Regions from separate parts of the Acidovorax sp. FHTAMBA genome, predicted to be linked through region 2. Evidence: riboswitches for the same ligand, from Rfam matches in the RefSeq annotation. Region 2 holds a riboswitch; each other region holds the start of a gene.
The links. A riboswitch is a leader RNA that binds a small molecule or an ion and turns the genes downstream of it on or off. The one in region 2 is predicted to bind thiamine pyrophosphate.
Positions count from the first base shown of each region.

Region 1: another riboswitch for thiamine pyrophosphate. It lies ahead of AAFF19_RS11795 (FAD-dependent oxidoreductase); the one in region 2 lies ahead of thiC (phosphomethylpyrimidine synthase ThiC).
Region 3: another riboswitch for thiamine pyrophosphate. It lies ahead of AAFF19_RS11805 (cytosine permease); the one in region 2 lies ahead of thiC (phosphomethylpyrimidine synthase ThiC).

Region 1 covers NZ_CP152407.1:2,498,770-2,503,841, forward strand. The annotation lists gene AAFF19_RS11775 (hypothetical protein) at 1-616, shown strand, start outside; gene AAFF19_RS11780 (thiamine phosphate synthase) at 661-1,581, opposite strand; gene AAFF19_RS11785 (thiazole synthase) at 1,574-2,383, opposite strand; gene thiS (sulfur carrier protein ThiS) at 2,466-2,663, opposite strand; gene AAFF19_RS11795 (FAD-dependent oxidoreductase) at 2,660-3,790, opposite strand; TPP riboswitch at 3,861-3,992, opposite strand; gene thiD (bifunctional hydroxymethylpyrimidine kinase/phosphomethylpyrimidine kinase) at 4,061-4,924, shown strand; gene AAFF19_RS11805 (cytosine permease) at 4,992-5,072, opposite strand, start outside.
Region 2 covers NZ_CP152407.1:1,103,245-1,108,316, forward strand. The annotation lists gene AAFF19_RS05110 (methyl-accepting chemotaxis protein) at 1-93, opposite strand, end outside; gene lpxC (UDP-3-O-acyl-N-acetylglucosamine deacetylase) at 316-1,239, shown strand; gene AAFF19_RS05120 (hypothetical protein) at 1,251-1,427, shown strand; TPP riboswitch at 1,462-1,585, shown strand; gene thiC (phosphomethylpyrimidine synthase ThiC) at 1,708-3,615, shown strand; gene AAFF19_RS05130 (methyl-accepting chemotaxis protein) at 3,802-5,072, shown strand, end outside.
Region 3 covers NZ_CP152407.1:2,503,907-2,508,978, forward strand. The annotation lists gene AAFF19_RS11805 (cytosine permease) at 1-1,135, opposite strand, end outside; TPP riboswitch at 1,205-1,309, opposite strand; gene AAFF19_RS11810 (NAD(P)/FAD-dependent oxidoreductase) at 1,360-2,406, opposite strand; gene fdxA (ferredoxin FdxA) at 2,537-2,866, opposite strand; gene AAFF19_RS11820 (GTP-binding protein) at 2,979-4,352, opposite strand; gene cysD (sulfate adenylyltransferase subunit CysD) at 4,352-5,072, opposite strand, start outside.

The sequences.
Region 1 (5,072 bases), 1.4 Mb from region 2:
CTTTCATCGCACGGGCCGCATGCTGTACCACTACACCGACGCGCTGGCCGAGATCGAGGAGGCGTGGACGTCTCCCGCGGTGGTGATACTGCTGGAAAAGCTGCTGTTCAAGCCAGACGGTGTGGAATCGCAAGAGCCGTTTGATCTGGCCGCCTACGATGATTTGTTGCTGCTGCTGGCCATTGCGCAAACCACGCCCCCCAGCGCACGCGGCGCCCCTGCGCCCCGCAAGCGCACCACACCACTTGCGCCGCCCAGGGATGAAACCCAGGTGCTGCGTCCTTCCCCACCATCGGCCATCATGGCCGCTGCAGCCCCGGCCGACTCTCTGGCTGGTGGCCTGGACTTCGACTTTGATGCGCATCTGCCCACCGCTGTGGACTTGGCTCCCCGGGCGTCTGCAACTACGGCTCCCGCTGCCCTTCAAGCTCCATCACGGGGCGCGCCGCTGGATCTCGACCTCGATCTGTCGGAGCCTCCCCATCTCACCCTCAGCGACCTGCCGCCCGCGCCGGTGACAGCGCCTCCGGCGCAGGGGCAACCGGTGGGTTTCGGCATGGACAACGACCTGATGGAACTCCGGCTGGAACTGGAAAAAAAGATCCCCGGCAAGTGACGATGGCAGCCGCCTGATGCCTGCCCGGGCATTCAGGCGCTCTGTCAGGTTTCGTGGGGCATACCGCCTGCCTTCAGGCTCTGCATCAGCTGCGCAGCGGCGACCTCTGCATCTGGCGCGTTCACGATGGCGCGCACCACCGCCACCGATCCCACGCCGGTGGCCAGCACCTGCCCAAACTGCTCGGCGCCGATGCCGCCAATCGCCACCTGGGGGTAGTGCCGCATCAGCCGCGTATACACCCCGAGCCGCCCCACACCTTGCGGGGCCGTGGCCATTTTTTTCAGCGTGGTCGGAAACACCGCACCCATGGCGACGTAGCTCGGGCCCACCGCGTCCGCGCGCACCATTTCGGCATAACCGTGGGTGCTGACGCCCAGGCGCAGGCCCGAACGGTGCAACGCCTGCAGCTCGGGAGCACTCAGTGCGTCCAGGTCTTCCTGGCCCAGATGTACGCCATAGGCACCGGCGTCGATGGCCGCGCGCCAATGATCGTTGATGAACAGCAGCGCGCCCGTGCCCTGCACGGCCGACACGGCCGAGCGCACTTCGCGTTCGATGGCGGCCGGGTCGTCGGACTTGAAGCGCAGCTGCACCGTGGGCACCCCCGCGCGGGCCATGCGGCCCACCCAGGCAGCGTCGGGCAGCACGGCGTAGAGGCCCAGGTGGTGGGGGCAGGGCGCAAACTGGTGGGCGCGCGGCAGTGGCTGCAGCCCGAAGTCCTCAGGGGCGTCGGGCCACGTCTCGGGCTGGGCCGCGCCGGTGCGCAGGGCGCGGGTCTGCCAGGCGCGGGCCAGGCATTCGGCATCGTGGGCGATGAAACCCAGTTGGCTGCAGGCTTGCAGCGCGGCCAGGTAGACGGGCTCCTGCGAGGTGGGAGCAGGCACCGGCTCGGGTGCAAAACCCGCAAAGGTGGCGGCGTGGTGGCTCAGGATGGCGTGCGCCAGGGCGGTGGTGTCATGCATGGGCGTGGTGCCAGAAAGGGGTGCCCAGCACGGGGGTGCTGGGCTGGGCGGCGTCTTGTGCGGCCATGGCACCGGCCAGGCGGGCTGCGCGCCCGCCGCTCACGGCATCGGCAAATGCACCGGCCATGGCCACCGGGTCTTGCGCCAATGCAACGGCCGTGTTCAGCAGCACGCCGTCATAGCCCCATTCCATCACCTGGCAGGCGTGGGACGGCAGGCCCAGGCCCGCGTCCACCAGCATGGGCACGTTCAGGCGCTCGCGCAGCGTCTGCAGGGCATAGGGGTTGACCGGGCCGCGCCCGGTGCCGATGGGCGCGGCCCAGGGCATCACGGCCTGGCAGCCCACGTCCACCAGGCGCTGGCACAGCACCAGGTCTTCGGTGCAATAGGGCAGCACCTGAAAGCCTTCCTTGATGAGGTGCTCGGCCACACCCACCAGGTTCAGTGTGTCGGGCTGCAGGGTGTAGTCGTCGCCAATCAGCTCCAGCTTGATCCACGGGGTGTTGAACACCTCGCGCGCCATCTGGGCGGTGGTGATGGCCTCTTGCGCGCTGTGGCAGCCGGCGGTGTTGGGCAGCACGGGCACGTTGAGCTTGCGCAGCAGCTCCCAGAAGCTGCTGCCGCTTTCGGCCGGGTTGCTGCCCTGGCGGCGCAATGACGCGGTGACCATGGCGGGCCGGGCGCGCAGCACGGCGGCTTCGAGCACGGCGGGCGAGGGGTAGCGCGAGGTGCCCAGCAGCAGGCGGCTGTTGAAGGTCTGGCCGTACAGCACCAGCGGGTCTTGTGGCGTTGGAGTGGTCATGGATTTACTATTGTTTTGATAGCTGTTGGCGCTTTATGGATAAGCGCTGGAGGCCATTTTTATTCAAATCTTGTGTGCGGGATCAACCCCCGGTCACGGGCGAGATGATTTCCACGCGGTCGCCGGGCTGCAGCGTGCGGGCGGCGTAGCCGGTGTTGGGCACGAAGGTGGTGTTCACGGCCACCGCAAAAGGCGGGCGTGCATCGATGGCGGCCACGGCGTCGGACACGGTGGCGCCGTCGGGCAGCTCGTACGGGGTCTGGTTGATGGTGATGTTCATGCGAGGGCGGCAGCAGCGCGGGTGGCGGGCGCAGGTGTGGGGGCCAGGTCCAGCGCGAGGTCAAAACGTTGCGAAAGCTGCGATTGTCCCGTGTTCAGCACTTCCAGGGTCACATCCAGCATGGCGGGCGCAATCATGAAGCCGTGGCGGTACAGGCCGTTGATCTCCAGCACACCCGGGCGCGGCTGGCGGATGGCGGGCAGGTTGTCGGGCAGCGTGGGGCGGCACTGCGTGGCCAGCTCCAGAATGCGGCCCTCGGCGAAGCCGGGGTGCACGGCGTAGGCGGCAGAGAGCAGTTCCAGCGTGGAACGCACGCTGGCGGGGGACATATCGTCGGATTCGATCTCGGTCGCGCCAATCACGAAAAGGTGCTCCTCCTTGGGCGCGATGTAGATGGGGTAGCGCGGGTGCACCAGCCGTGTCGGGCGCTGCAGCGTGACATCGGGTGCGTGGATGCGCACCACCTCGCCGCGCACGCCGCGCAGTGCGCTCCACTGGCCCCTGGCGCCCAGGCCCCGGCAGTCCAGCACCCAGTCGGGCTGGCCGGGGGCGCCGGGTGCAAAGGCCTCGGGCGACTGGGGGCTGTGCCAGTGCGTGCGCACCGACAGCCGCTGCATTTCCACCACCAGGGCGGCCAGCAGCTGCCGGTTGTCGAGCTGGCCTTCGCCGGGCAGGTACAGGCCCTGGGCAAAGCGGTGCGCCAGCGTGGGCTCGGCCTCAGCCAGGGCCTCGCTGCCCAGCTTTTGCAGGCGGGGCAGCTCGGGCACGGTGTGCTGGTTGGCCTCCAGCTGGCGCGTCAGGCGCTGGGCTTCGGCCGCGTCCTGCCGGTGCCACACGATCAGCGTGCCCGCCTGCTGGAAGAACACAGGCTCGGCCAGAGGCGCCAGCAGCTGCGGCCAGCGGGTGAGGGCATGGTGGCCCATGCGCACCACGCCGGGTTCGGTGATGGCTGATTCGGCCAGGGGCGCCAGCATGGCGGCGGCCACCGTGGCGGCCGAGCCTTCGGCAGCCGGGCTGCCCGCGTCGTGGATGTCCACGCAGTGGCCCTGGCGGGCCAGCTCGACCGCCAGCAGGCGGCCCATGAGGCCTGCGCCCAGGATGGCAAATGAGGAGGGTGGCAGTGGCATAGTCGTTATGTTCTGTCCGTGTGCTGCAGGCGAGGCGCGAGCAAGGTGCATGGGGACAAAACGGGGCTGTGCCGCTTGAAAGGAAACTCCCCACGCCAGCATGACCTGGATCGGGTAGCGGGGCCATGCAACTGTGTGCGCGGGAGCCCCAGGGTATTTCTCAGTCGCACACCAAAATGGCGGGACACCCCTGTTTCGTCCGGAAAAATCAATTACAGCACAAGCTCGCACCGCTCTTTTTGCGCTAGCGCATAGGCCATAATTTTTGCCATGACTTCTTTGATCCCGCCGTCCTCCACGCCGCCTCTGCTTTCTACACGCCGCTATGTGCGTGTGCTCTCCATCGCAGGTTCTGACAGCGGCGGCGGCGCGGGCATCCAGGCCGACCTCAAGACCTTTGCCGCCCTGGGCTGCTACGGCATGACGGCCATCACGGCCATCACGGCGCAGAACACCTGTGGCGTGACGGGCATCCACGGCATTCCGCCCGAAATGCTCAAGGCCCAGATCGACGCTGTGGTGCAGGACATTGGTGTGGATGCGGTCAAGATCGGCATGCTGCATTCGCCCGAGGTGGTGCGTGTGGTGGCCGATGCCATCCGCACCTACCAGCTGCCCCATGTGGTGCTCGACCCCGTGATGGTCGCCACCAGTGGAGACCGGCTCATCGCTGCAGAAACCGTGAGCGTGCTGGTGCAGGAGCTGTTTCCGCTGGCCGAGATCATCACCCCCAACCTGGACGAGGCCGACTGGCTGCTGGGGCGCAGCATCAAGGGCGTGGAAACACTGGACGAAGCCGCGCAGGCCCTGTGCGCGCTGGGTGCACGTGCGGCGCTGCTCAAGGGCGGCCACCTGCCCGGAGACTGGGTGGTGGACGTGCTGGCCACCCGCAGCGGCGTGCGGCAGCGGCTGGAGTCCGCACGCATTGCCACACCCAACGGTCACGGCACGGGCTGCACCCTGTCGTCGGCCATTGCGGCACACCTGGCGCAGGGCCTGCCCTTGCAGCAGGCGGTGGAGCGCGCGCGGGCCTACATCCTGGGCGCCATTGCTGCAGGGGCTGATGTGACCACCGGCCGTGGTCACGGCCCGCTCAACCACGGTTATGCGCCCGTGGCGCAACTGGTGTTTTAGAAATTGGCTTTTTTTGGGCTCTAGCGCTTATAAATAAAGCGCTGGCAGCTCACAATTCAATAGCGTATCAACGGGCTCTTGGCCGTGTGGCAAAGGCCAGCGCAAAGCTGAACGCCAGCGCCGGAAGGGCCGACCCCGCACCCGGAAG
Region 2 (5,072 bases):
CTGCAGCAACGAACTGACGGCCATGAACAGCAAGGCCACCAGCGCCGTGGCCAGCATCAGCAAGATCTTGCTTCTGAAACTCAGTGTGTTCATGAGATAACTCCTTGGGATCGGAAAAATATACGCCCCGGACAATCGCCAGCGAAGGGGTTTGCCCCGGTGGCGGGCAGGCCTCTTGATGTGCATCAACCAGTCGTAACCGATTGTGGAATGGCCATTCGCCGGCGGGGGCAGGGAAAACGAGCGGGACGCTGGCCACGGTGCCGCTTGGACCCGTGCGGCGCATGGGCACCCCCGCGCCCCTAAAATGCGTCCATGCTCCAGCAACGCACCTTGAAGACTCTGACCCGCGCCGTGGGCGTGGGGCTGCACAGCGGCCAGCGGGTCGAGCTGACCCTGCGGCCCGCGCAGCCGGACACAGGCATCGTGTTCCGCAGGGTGGACCTGCCCCAGCCGGTGGACATCCCCATCCGTGCAGACGCCGTCACCGATACCCGCCTGGCCTCGACCATTGCGGTCGGCAGCGCCAAGGTGCACACGGTGGAGCACCTCATGTCGGCCTGCGCAGGGCTGGGCATCGACAACCTGTATGTGGACATCACAGCCGAAGAGGTGCCCATCCTGGACGGGTCCTCCGCTTCGTTCGTGTTTCTGCTGCAAAGTGCGGGCGTTGAGCTGCAGAACGCGCCCAAGCGCTTCATCCGCGTGATTCGGCCGGTGGAAGTGCGGGAAGGTGAGGGCGCCAACGCCAAGTGGGCACGCCTGTCGCCCTACCACGGCTACAAGCTCAGCTTCGAGATCGACTTCGACCACCCGGCCGTGGACTCCACTGGCCAGCGAGTCGAGTTCGATCTGGGCGCCGGCAACTACAGCCGCGACATCGCCCGCGCTCGCACCTTCGGCTTTACCCGCGATGTGGAAATGATGCGCTCCAACGGGCTCGCCCTGGGCGGTGGGCTGGACAACGCCATCGTGATGGACGACTACAAGGTGCTCAACAGCGATGGCCTGCGCTACGACGACGAGTTCGTCAAGCACAAGATCCTCGACGCCATGGGCGACCTGTACCTGATTGGCAAACCGCTGCTTGCCGCGTACAGCGCGTTCCGCTCGGGCCATGCAATGAACAACCTGCTGCTGCGCGAGCTGCTGGCCCAGCGCGATGCGTGGGAGGAGGTCACGTTCCAGGACGAACGCCAGGCGCCCACCGGTTTTGCGCAGCCTGCCCGGGCCTGGTAAGGCAGCCTGTCATGCTGATCGTTCGCTGGCTCGCCCTGTTTCTGCTGCTCGCATCGGCCGTGTGCTTCGGTTTTTATGTGGGCACCGGGCAGGTGTTCTACAAACGGCTGGGGCTGGTGATTCTCAAATGGACGATCATCGCCGCCGTCGTTTTCTTCGTGGTGGTCCTCGTCGAGCGATTACTCTGACGGCCCGGCGCCGCAACGGCGCTGGCCTATACTCGCGCCTGCTCCGGGGTGTGCTGATGCGCTGAGATGCAAGAGTCCTGAAGGAATTCAGGCGAGCTTGCGAACCCGACGAACTTGATCCGGTTCATACCGGCGGAAGAAGAGCCGACCTCCTTGTCCCGTGCCCGCAGACCCTGTGGGCACGCCATGCCTCAGGTGCTGCCATGCGCAGCCACCTGAGGGGCGCACAGGTCCATTCCGGAGCAGACCCCCACCGCTACCGGAACCAGGAGACCTGCTCATGAACGCCCCCGATCCCCACGCCCAACTCGCCGCGCCCGAAAAGTTTGCCGAGTTGCTTGCCCGCACCCGCGAACCCTTCCCCGCATCCCGCAAGGCCTACATCCCCGGCCACCTGCACGCCGACCTGCGCGTGCCCGTGCGCGACATCGCGCTCACCAACGGCGAGCAGGTCAGCGTGTACGACACCTCGGGCCCTTACACCGACCCTGACGCCGTGATCGACGTGCGCCAGGGCCTGGCCAGCGTGCGCGGTGGCTGGATCACTGGCCGCGGCGATGTGGAGCACTACGAAGGCCGCGCCCCCGTGGCGCTGGACGACGGGCAAAAGAGCGAAGACGCCACCCGCCTGGCACAGCTGCGCGCCGAGGCCGCCGCGCTGCAGCGCAAGCCCCTGCGCGCCAAGGCCGGCGCCAACGTCACGCAGATGCACTACGCTAAGAAAGGCATCATCACGCCCGAGATGGAGTACGTGGCCATCCGCGAAAACGGCAAGCGCGAGTGGATGGAGCAGTACATGGCCGATGCAGGCCGCGAGCAGCGCCTGATGGGCAACCCGATGGGTGCCAGCATCCCGCGCATCATCACCCCAGAATTCGTGCGCGACGAGGTGGCACGCGGCCGCGCCATCATCCCGGCCAACATCAACCACCCCGAGGTCGAGCCGATGGCGATTGGCCGCAACTTCCTGGTGAAGATCAACGCCAACATCGGCAACTCGGCCGTCACGTCGAGCATTGAGGAAGAAGTGGAGAAGCTCGTCTGGGCCATCCGCTGGGGCGCCGACAATGTGATGGATCTGTCCACGGGCAAGAACATCCACACCACGCGCGACTGGATCGTGCGCAACTCGCCCGTGCCGATTGGCACCGTGCCGATCTACCAGGCGCTGGAAAAGGTGGGCGGCGTGGCCGAAGACCTGACCTGGGCGATCTTCCGCGACACGCTCATCGAGCAGGCCGAGCAGGGCGTGGACTACTTCACCATCCACGCGGGTGTGCGCCTGGCCTACATCCACCTCACGGCGCAGCGGCGCACGGGCATCGTCTCGCGCGGTGGCTCCATCATGGCCAAGTGGTGCATGGCGCACCACCGCGAGAGCTTTTTGTACGAGCACTTCGAGGACATCTGCGACATCATGAAGGCGTACGACGTGTCGTTCAGCCTGGGCGACGGCCTGCGCCCTGGCTGCGCGTCCGACGCCAACGACGAAGCCCAGTTTGCCGAGCTGCACACGCTGGGCGAACTGACCCAGGTGGCCTGGAAGCATGACGTGCAGACCATGATCGAAGGCCCCGGCCATGTGCCCATGCACATGATCCAGGCCAACATGACCGAGCAGCTCAAGACCTGCCACGAAGCGCCGTTCTACACCCTGGGCCCGCTGACCATCGACATCGCGCCGGGCTACGACCACATCGCTTCGGCCATCGGCGCGGCCATGATCGGCTGGATGGGCACGGCCATGCTGTGCTACGTGACGCCCAAGGAGCACCTGGGCCTGCCCGACCGTGATGACGTGAAGCAGGGCATCATTGCCTACAAGATCGCTGCGCACGCGGCCGATGTGGCCAAGGGCCATCCGGGCGCCCGCGCGCGGGACGATGCACTGAGCCAGGCGCGTTTCGATTTCCGCTGGCAGGACCAGTTCAACCTGGGCCTGGACCCCGACACGGCCAAGGAGTACCACGACGAAACCCTGCCCAAGGACTCGGCCAAGGTGGCGCACTTTTGCTCGATGTGCGGCCCCAAGTTCTGCTCGATGAAGATCACGCAGGAAGTGCGCGACTTTGCAAAGCAAAAGGGTGTGGCCGAGGCTGAAGCCCTGGCCCAGGGCATGCAGATCAAGGCGGCGGAGTTCCAGCGCCAGGGCGGGCAACTTTATATTCCCCTCACACCGGCGCCATAAGCCTGCCTACTGCCCCCGAGGATTCCCTGTATCAGGGCCCGGGGGGCGTGCTTACCCTGTGCGGCAGATGCAGGCACCCGCTCTATAGTCCCGCCACCCCCGCGGCTCCACAAGACCCCGGCGGGGGTTCTGTGGCACTGAATTTGCTATGCTGAGCTATCTGTTAAAAAATGTAAGGAAGAGCCCATGAACGCTCTCGGCCGCTTCTCGATCCGCACCCGCCTGTACTTCGGAACCGTCTTTTCCCTCATTCTTCTTGTCGTCATTGGTGCCATGGGCTATGTGGCGCTGGACCGCACGCGTGGCACGCTGCAGGTGCTGTTCTCCGAAAGGGTGCAGACACTGACCGACATGTCGGACCTGCGCACCACTTTGGGTGATGTGCGCCGGATTGAAAAAGACATCATCATCAACTTCAACAACTCGGTCGAGGTGTCCACGCTGCGCGAAACCTGGGCGAAGACCCTCGGCGGGCTGCGCAAGAGCCTGGCCGATGTGCGCCAGGTGCAATCGGGCGATGCAGATTTCGTGGCGTCCATCGACAAGTCGCTGGACGAAATCAAGCAGTACGAAACCGGTATCTCGCCCATCTTCGAGAAGATCGAGGGCGCGCAGCTGGACGGCGCCGGCGGCGGCGCCTACGCCGACCGCCTGAAGGTGCACATGGAGGCCACCGACAAGCTGTTCTCCAGCCTGGCCACTTCGGCTCGCGCGCAGATGGACGAAGCGCGCGAAGGCGTGGAGTCGCGCACCTCGGCCATGTCTGCGCTCATCGGCATTGCGTTGCTGCTGGGCTTGGCGGTGCTGATTCCGCTCACCTTCTTCAGTGTGCGCTCCATCACCAAATCGCTGGGGCAGGCGCAGGAGCTGGCCGAGCGCATTGCCAGCGGCGACCTGTCGCGTGATGTGACGGTGATGAACCAGGACGAAGTGGGCCAGCTGGTGGGCGCCATGGGCCGCATGCAGGACGCGTTGCGCGGCCTGGTGCGCCAGGTGCAGGATGCGGCGGGCAACATCTCCACCGCCAGCTCCGAAATCGCCAGCGGCAACCACGACCTGAGCCACCGCACCGAGCAGACCGCGGCCAACCTGGAAGAAACTGCCTCGTCGATGGAGGTGCTGACCAGCACGGTGCAGCAAAGCGCGCAGTCGTCCCGCCAGGCCAGCGACTTCGCGTCGTCGGCCGCTGAAGTGGCGGCACGCGGCGGTGCCGTGGTGTCGCAGGTGGTGACCACCATGGACCAGATCACCACCAGCTCGCGCAAGATCGCAGACATCACCGGTGTGATCGACTCCATCGCGTTCCAGACCAACATCCTCGCGCTCAACGCCGCCGTGGAGGCTGCGCGTGCCGGTGAGCAAGGGCGCGGCTTTGCCGTGGTGGCCAGCGAGGTGCGCAACCTGGCGCAACGCTCTGCGTCCGCAGCAAAAGAGATCAAGTCCCTGATTGGCTCGTC
Region 3 (5,072 bases), 1.4 Mb from region 2:
CCTTGCCCGCTGCCGCCAGCAGTGCGGGCGCGTTCGTGCCAAACGCCAGGCGTCCCAGGATCACGCCAAACAGCGGCACAAACACCGAACTCAGCAGCAGCAGGAACGGCTCCAGGCTGTGCATGGGCAGCACCAGTGCGAGGCCGGTACACACCGCAGCCACCACCAGGCCCCAGGCACGCACGCTCCAGCGCGGCATCAGGCTGTGGGCCGACACGGCGCCCGAATAGGTGTCGCCATAGGCGTTGTCCACCTCGTCGATCAGGATCAGCGACAGCGCGATCAGCCCGCCCTGGGCCAGCAGCAGCGCCTGCACCAGATCCTTGCTGGGCAAGGTCAGCGCTACCAGCACACCCAGCGTGTAGCACCACATGTTGGCCAGCGCATAGCCGAGCCAGGTGCCACGCAATGCGGAGCCGCCGTTCCTGCCGTGGCGCGCATAGTCCGCCACCAGCGGCAGCCAGGAGATGGGCATGGCGATCACCAGATCCAGCGCAGGGAACACGCCCATGCCACCCGCGCCCTGGCGGTTCCACAGCGCATCAAACCCCTGGGCCTGCGCCAGTGACAAGCACTGCCACGACAGCCACAGCAGCGACAGCACCACCAGCGGCAGCGCCACGCGCGCAATCACCTTGCGCACCAGCTGCACCATCGAGCCGCTGATGAGCAGCATTACCACGCCGCCCCACAGCAGCGTGGCCGCTACCTGCCAGTGCGCACCGGCCATGCTGCCCGACTGCTGACCAATGGCCACGGTGGCATCGCGCATCACCACCAGCTCGAACGTGCCCCAGCCCACCAGCTGCACGATGTTCAGGATGATGGGCAGGCTGGCAAAGGTGCGGCCATACACCGCGTGCATCAGGCCCGCGCTCGCCAGCCCGCTGTCGCAGCCCAGCTTGGCCACCCAGCCCAGCAGGCCCGCGCCCACGATGGAGCCGGCCACGATGGCGATGAGTGCCTCTTTGGTGCCCAATGCGGGCATCAGGTACGCGCCCACCTGCATGACCAGCAGGCCCACGCCTAGGCTGAACCAGAGCGAGGCGTGGTCATGCCACTGGAAGACGCGGCGGTCGGGGGAGACGGGGGCCAGCGCTTCGTTGTGGGAGGGCGCGGCGGGCGATGAGGACATGGAATGGCTCCGTAAGCAGATACAGAGCAGGGGCGGCCCGCCGGTGCGCCCTGACGTGTTCAGAGTCGCAATGTGGCGAACTTGCTTCCCTGCGCGAGGATGATCTCAATCAGGTTCAAAGGGACTCTCTCAGTCGAAGTGGGCCAACCCGCTTCGACACCCCTAGCGGTAGCACTTGCAAAAGCAGTGCGCTGCGGATTGTAGTGGCGTGGCTGCGTGCCCGGTCAGGCCGCAGCGGCGGCGGGCGACACACCCAGCAGCTGGTGCAGGCGCGGGCTGGTGGTGGTGTATTGCAGGGCCACCTTGTCGCCCTTGAGTGCCTCGGCCGCGCCAAAGGCGGCCAGCGTGGCTTCGTGAAATCCGCACAGGATGAGTTTGCGTTTGCCGGGGTAGGTGTTGATGTCGCCCACGGCGTAGATGCCGGGCACGCTGGTGCGGAAGGCCTCGGTATCCACCACCAGTTGCTTGCGGTCCATGGCCAAGCCCCAGTCCGCAATGGGCCCGAGGCGGGGCGAGATGCCCAGCACAGCCACCAGCAGGTCCAGCGCCAGGGCGCGGCTGCTGCCATCGGCGTCCACCATCTGCAGGGCGGTCAGCTGTTCACCCGTGGTTTCGATGCCGGTGATCTGTGCGGCCTCGACGTGGATGCGGCCCGCATCGCGCAGTTGCTGCAGGCGTTGCAGCAAGGCTTCGGGCGCCTGGAACACATCGCGGCGGTGCAGCAGGCTCACGCGGGCGGCCTGGCCTTGTTCGGCCAGTTCCACGGCGCGGGCCACGGCGGGCTCGTCGCCGCCGTGCACGACGACGTGGCGCCCCGCCACATCCGCAGTCGCGGGCAGGTGTTGGTAGTGGACCTGGTTGCCCACAAACCGCTCGATGCCGTCCACCTTGAGCGTGCGCGGCACAAAGGCGCCCACGCCGGCGGCAACGAATACGCTGCGGGCCAGCAGCTGTGCACCTTGCGAGGTTTCGACCAGCAGGCGCCCATCGGCCTGCACGGTGAGTGCGGACACCAGCGTGTTCAGGTGCCACTGGGTCTTGAACGGCGCAATCTGCTGAAGCAGCAGACTGGCCAGCTCGCGCCCGGTGCACACGGGGATGCCCGGGATGTCGTAGATGGGTTTGTCGCCGTACAGTTCGACGCACTGGCCACCCGCATGGGGCAGGGCGTCGATCAGGTGGGCGGTGATGCCTTGCAGGCCCAGCTGGAAGACCTGGAACAGGCCCACGGGCCCCGCGCCGATGACGACGGCGTCGGTTTCTTGAATCATGGCCGTCACGCCTGGGTAGCAGCGCCAGGCGCCACGTTGCCCTGGATCGACACAAACCGTTCCTGCTGAGCCTGTCGAAGCGCGGCGCAAGGCTTCGACAAGCTCAGCCCGAACGGTTGGGGTCGGTGGGTCACTTGATCAGTTCGTTGACCTTGCCCGGCTTGCCGTTCCACTCGTCGGCGTCGGGCAGCGCGGGCTTGCGCTTGGTGATGCTCTTCCAGCCGTCGGCAAAGGCCAGGTCGGCGTTGAGCTTGATGAAGGCGATCTGGTCGGCCGGCAGGTCTTCTTCGGCAAAGATGGCGTTGGCCGGGCACTCGGGGATGCAGACGGCGCAGTCGATGCACTCATCGGGATCGATGACGAGCATGTTCGGGCCTTCGCGGAAGCAGTCCACGGGGCACACGTCCACACAATCGGTGTACTTGCACTTGATGCAGTTTTCGGAAACGACGTGGGTCATGACAGGAGTTGTGTGGGTCGGTGAAAACCCTCGATTTTAAGGCTTTCACCGACCTTTGGTTACAGGGCCCCTCTCGCGGGAGGGATGTGGGGGCGGCGTGCGCTGATCCAGATCAGTTGACCAGCACGGCGCCGGCCGTCTTGTGGCTGGCCGTGTCCACCAAGATCAACGAACCCAGCACGCGGGCCTGGTTGAACGGCGCGGCGGGAATGGCCTCTTGCAGCACAAGTTGAACATGGCCGATGGCGTTGGGGTCAAGCTGCGTGGCGGCTTCTTCGGCCAGCGTGTTGATGTTGAGCTTGTGCACCACGGCTTTCACCTTGGCCTTGACCCAGCGGTGGCCATGCAGCGCCCAGTACACGCGGCCCGCCACCAGGGGCTCGTCGTCCATCCAGGCGATGGTGGTGCGCAGCTCGCGGCTGGCGGGCCAGGCCGGGGTGGCAGCGGGCGTGTCGCCAAAGTCGTCCTCGGCGGCCGGGGCTGCGGCTGCCGTGGGCGCTGCCAAAATCCAGTCGCCGCGCGATACATCCACCTCGCGGTCCAGGATGATGCCGGCGCTGGTGCCTGCGGGCACGTCCTTGGGGCGGCGTGCGTGGTCCAGCACCTGGGCCACGGTGGCGAGCTGGCCGCTGGGGAAGATCTGTACGGCGGTGCCGGGCGCAAAGCTGCCTGCAGCCACTCGGCCCCAGAAGACGCGGCGGCCCTGACTGGTGTCGGACGAGGACGAGAACTTCTGGACCCACTGCACCGGGAAGGCTGGCGCCAGCGCCGTGTCGGCGGGGGTGTTGGGCAGTTCTTCCAGCACCTGCAGCAGGGTAGGACCGTCATAGCCGCACCAGCCGGCGTGGGCGTCCACCACGTTCCAGCCTTTGAGTGCCGAAACGGGCACCGTGGCACGCACAGCAATGCCAGCGGCCTGCGCAAACGCCTGGAGCGCGCCCTGGATGTGCTTCCACGCCAGCGCGGGGTCTTCCACCGCGTCCAGCTTGTTCACGGCGAACACCAGCGAATGCACGCGCAGCAGGTGCGCCAGCAGGCTGTGGCGGCGCGTTTGCGGCAGCAGGGCGAGCTGGGCGTTCTTCCAGTCGAGCTTGGTGGCGTCCACCAGCACCACGGCGGCGTCGGCGCTGCTGGCGGCCGTCACCATGTTGCGGGTGTACTGCTCGTGGCCGGGCGCGTCGCCGATGATGAACTTGCGCGCTTCGGTGGCGAAGTAGCGGTAGGCCACGTCGATGGTGATGCCTTGCTCGCGCTCGGCAGAGAGGCCGTCGGTCAGGAGCGCCAGGTCGGTTTCGCCCTGGCGCTGCACGCCGGCCAGGTGATCTTGCAGCACGGCCTTGCTGTCCACCAGCAGGCGGCCGATCAGCGTGCTCTTGCCGTCATCCACGCTGCCGCAGGTGATGAACTTGAGGGCGGAAATATGGTCATTTTGGGCTCCAGCGCTTGCTGTATAAGCGCTGGCAGCTATCGAATTGGTAGTGGTCATCAGAAGTACCCATCTTTCTTGCGCTTTTCCATCGACGCATCGCTGGTCTTGTCGTCCATGCGCGTCGCGCCGCGCTCGCTCACGTCGGCGGCCAGGGTTTCGATGACGATCTCGGCCGGGGTTGCGGCGGTGCTTTCCACCGGTGCGGTGCAGGTGATGTCGCCCACAGTGCGAAAGCGCACGTCGCGTGTTTCCACCACATCGCCTTCGCGGGGTGGTGTCAGCTCGGTCACGGGCATCAGCAGGCCCTTCTTGTCCACCACCTGCCGTTTGTGCGTGTAGTAGATGCTGGGCAGGCCGATCTGCTCGCGGTCGATGTATTGCCACACGTCCAGCTCGGTCCAGTTGCTGATGGGGAATACGCGAAAGTGCTCGCCGGGCTGCAGGCGGGTGTTGAACAGCGTCCACAGCTCGGGGCGCTGGGCCTTGGGCTGCCATTGGCCAAAGCTGTCACGGTGGCTGAAGATGCGCTCCTTGGCGCGCGCCTTTTCTTCGTCGCGGCGGGCACCGCCGATCAGCGCGTCAAAGCGGAACTCTTCAATTGCCTCAAGCAGCGTGACGGACTGGTGCACGTTGCGCGATTCGCCGGGGTGCGCCAGGCGCACGGTGCCGCGCGCCATCGAATCCTCCACGCTGCGCACGATGAGTTCGGCACCCAGTTCCTTCGCGCGGAAGTCGCGGAAGTCTGTCACTTCAGGGAAGTTGTGGCCCGTGTCGATC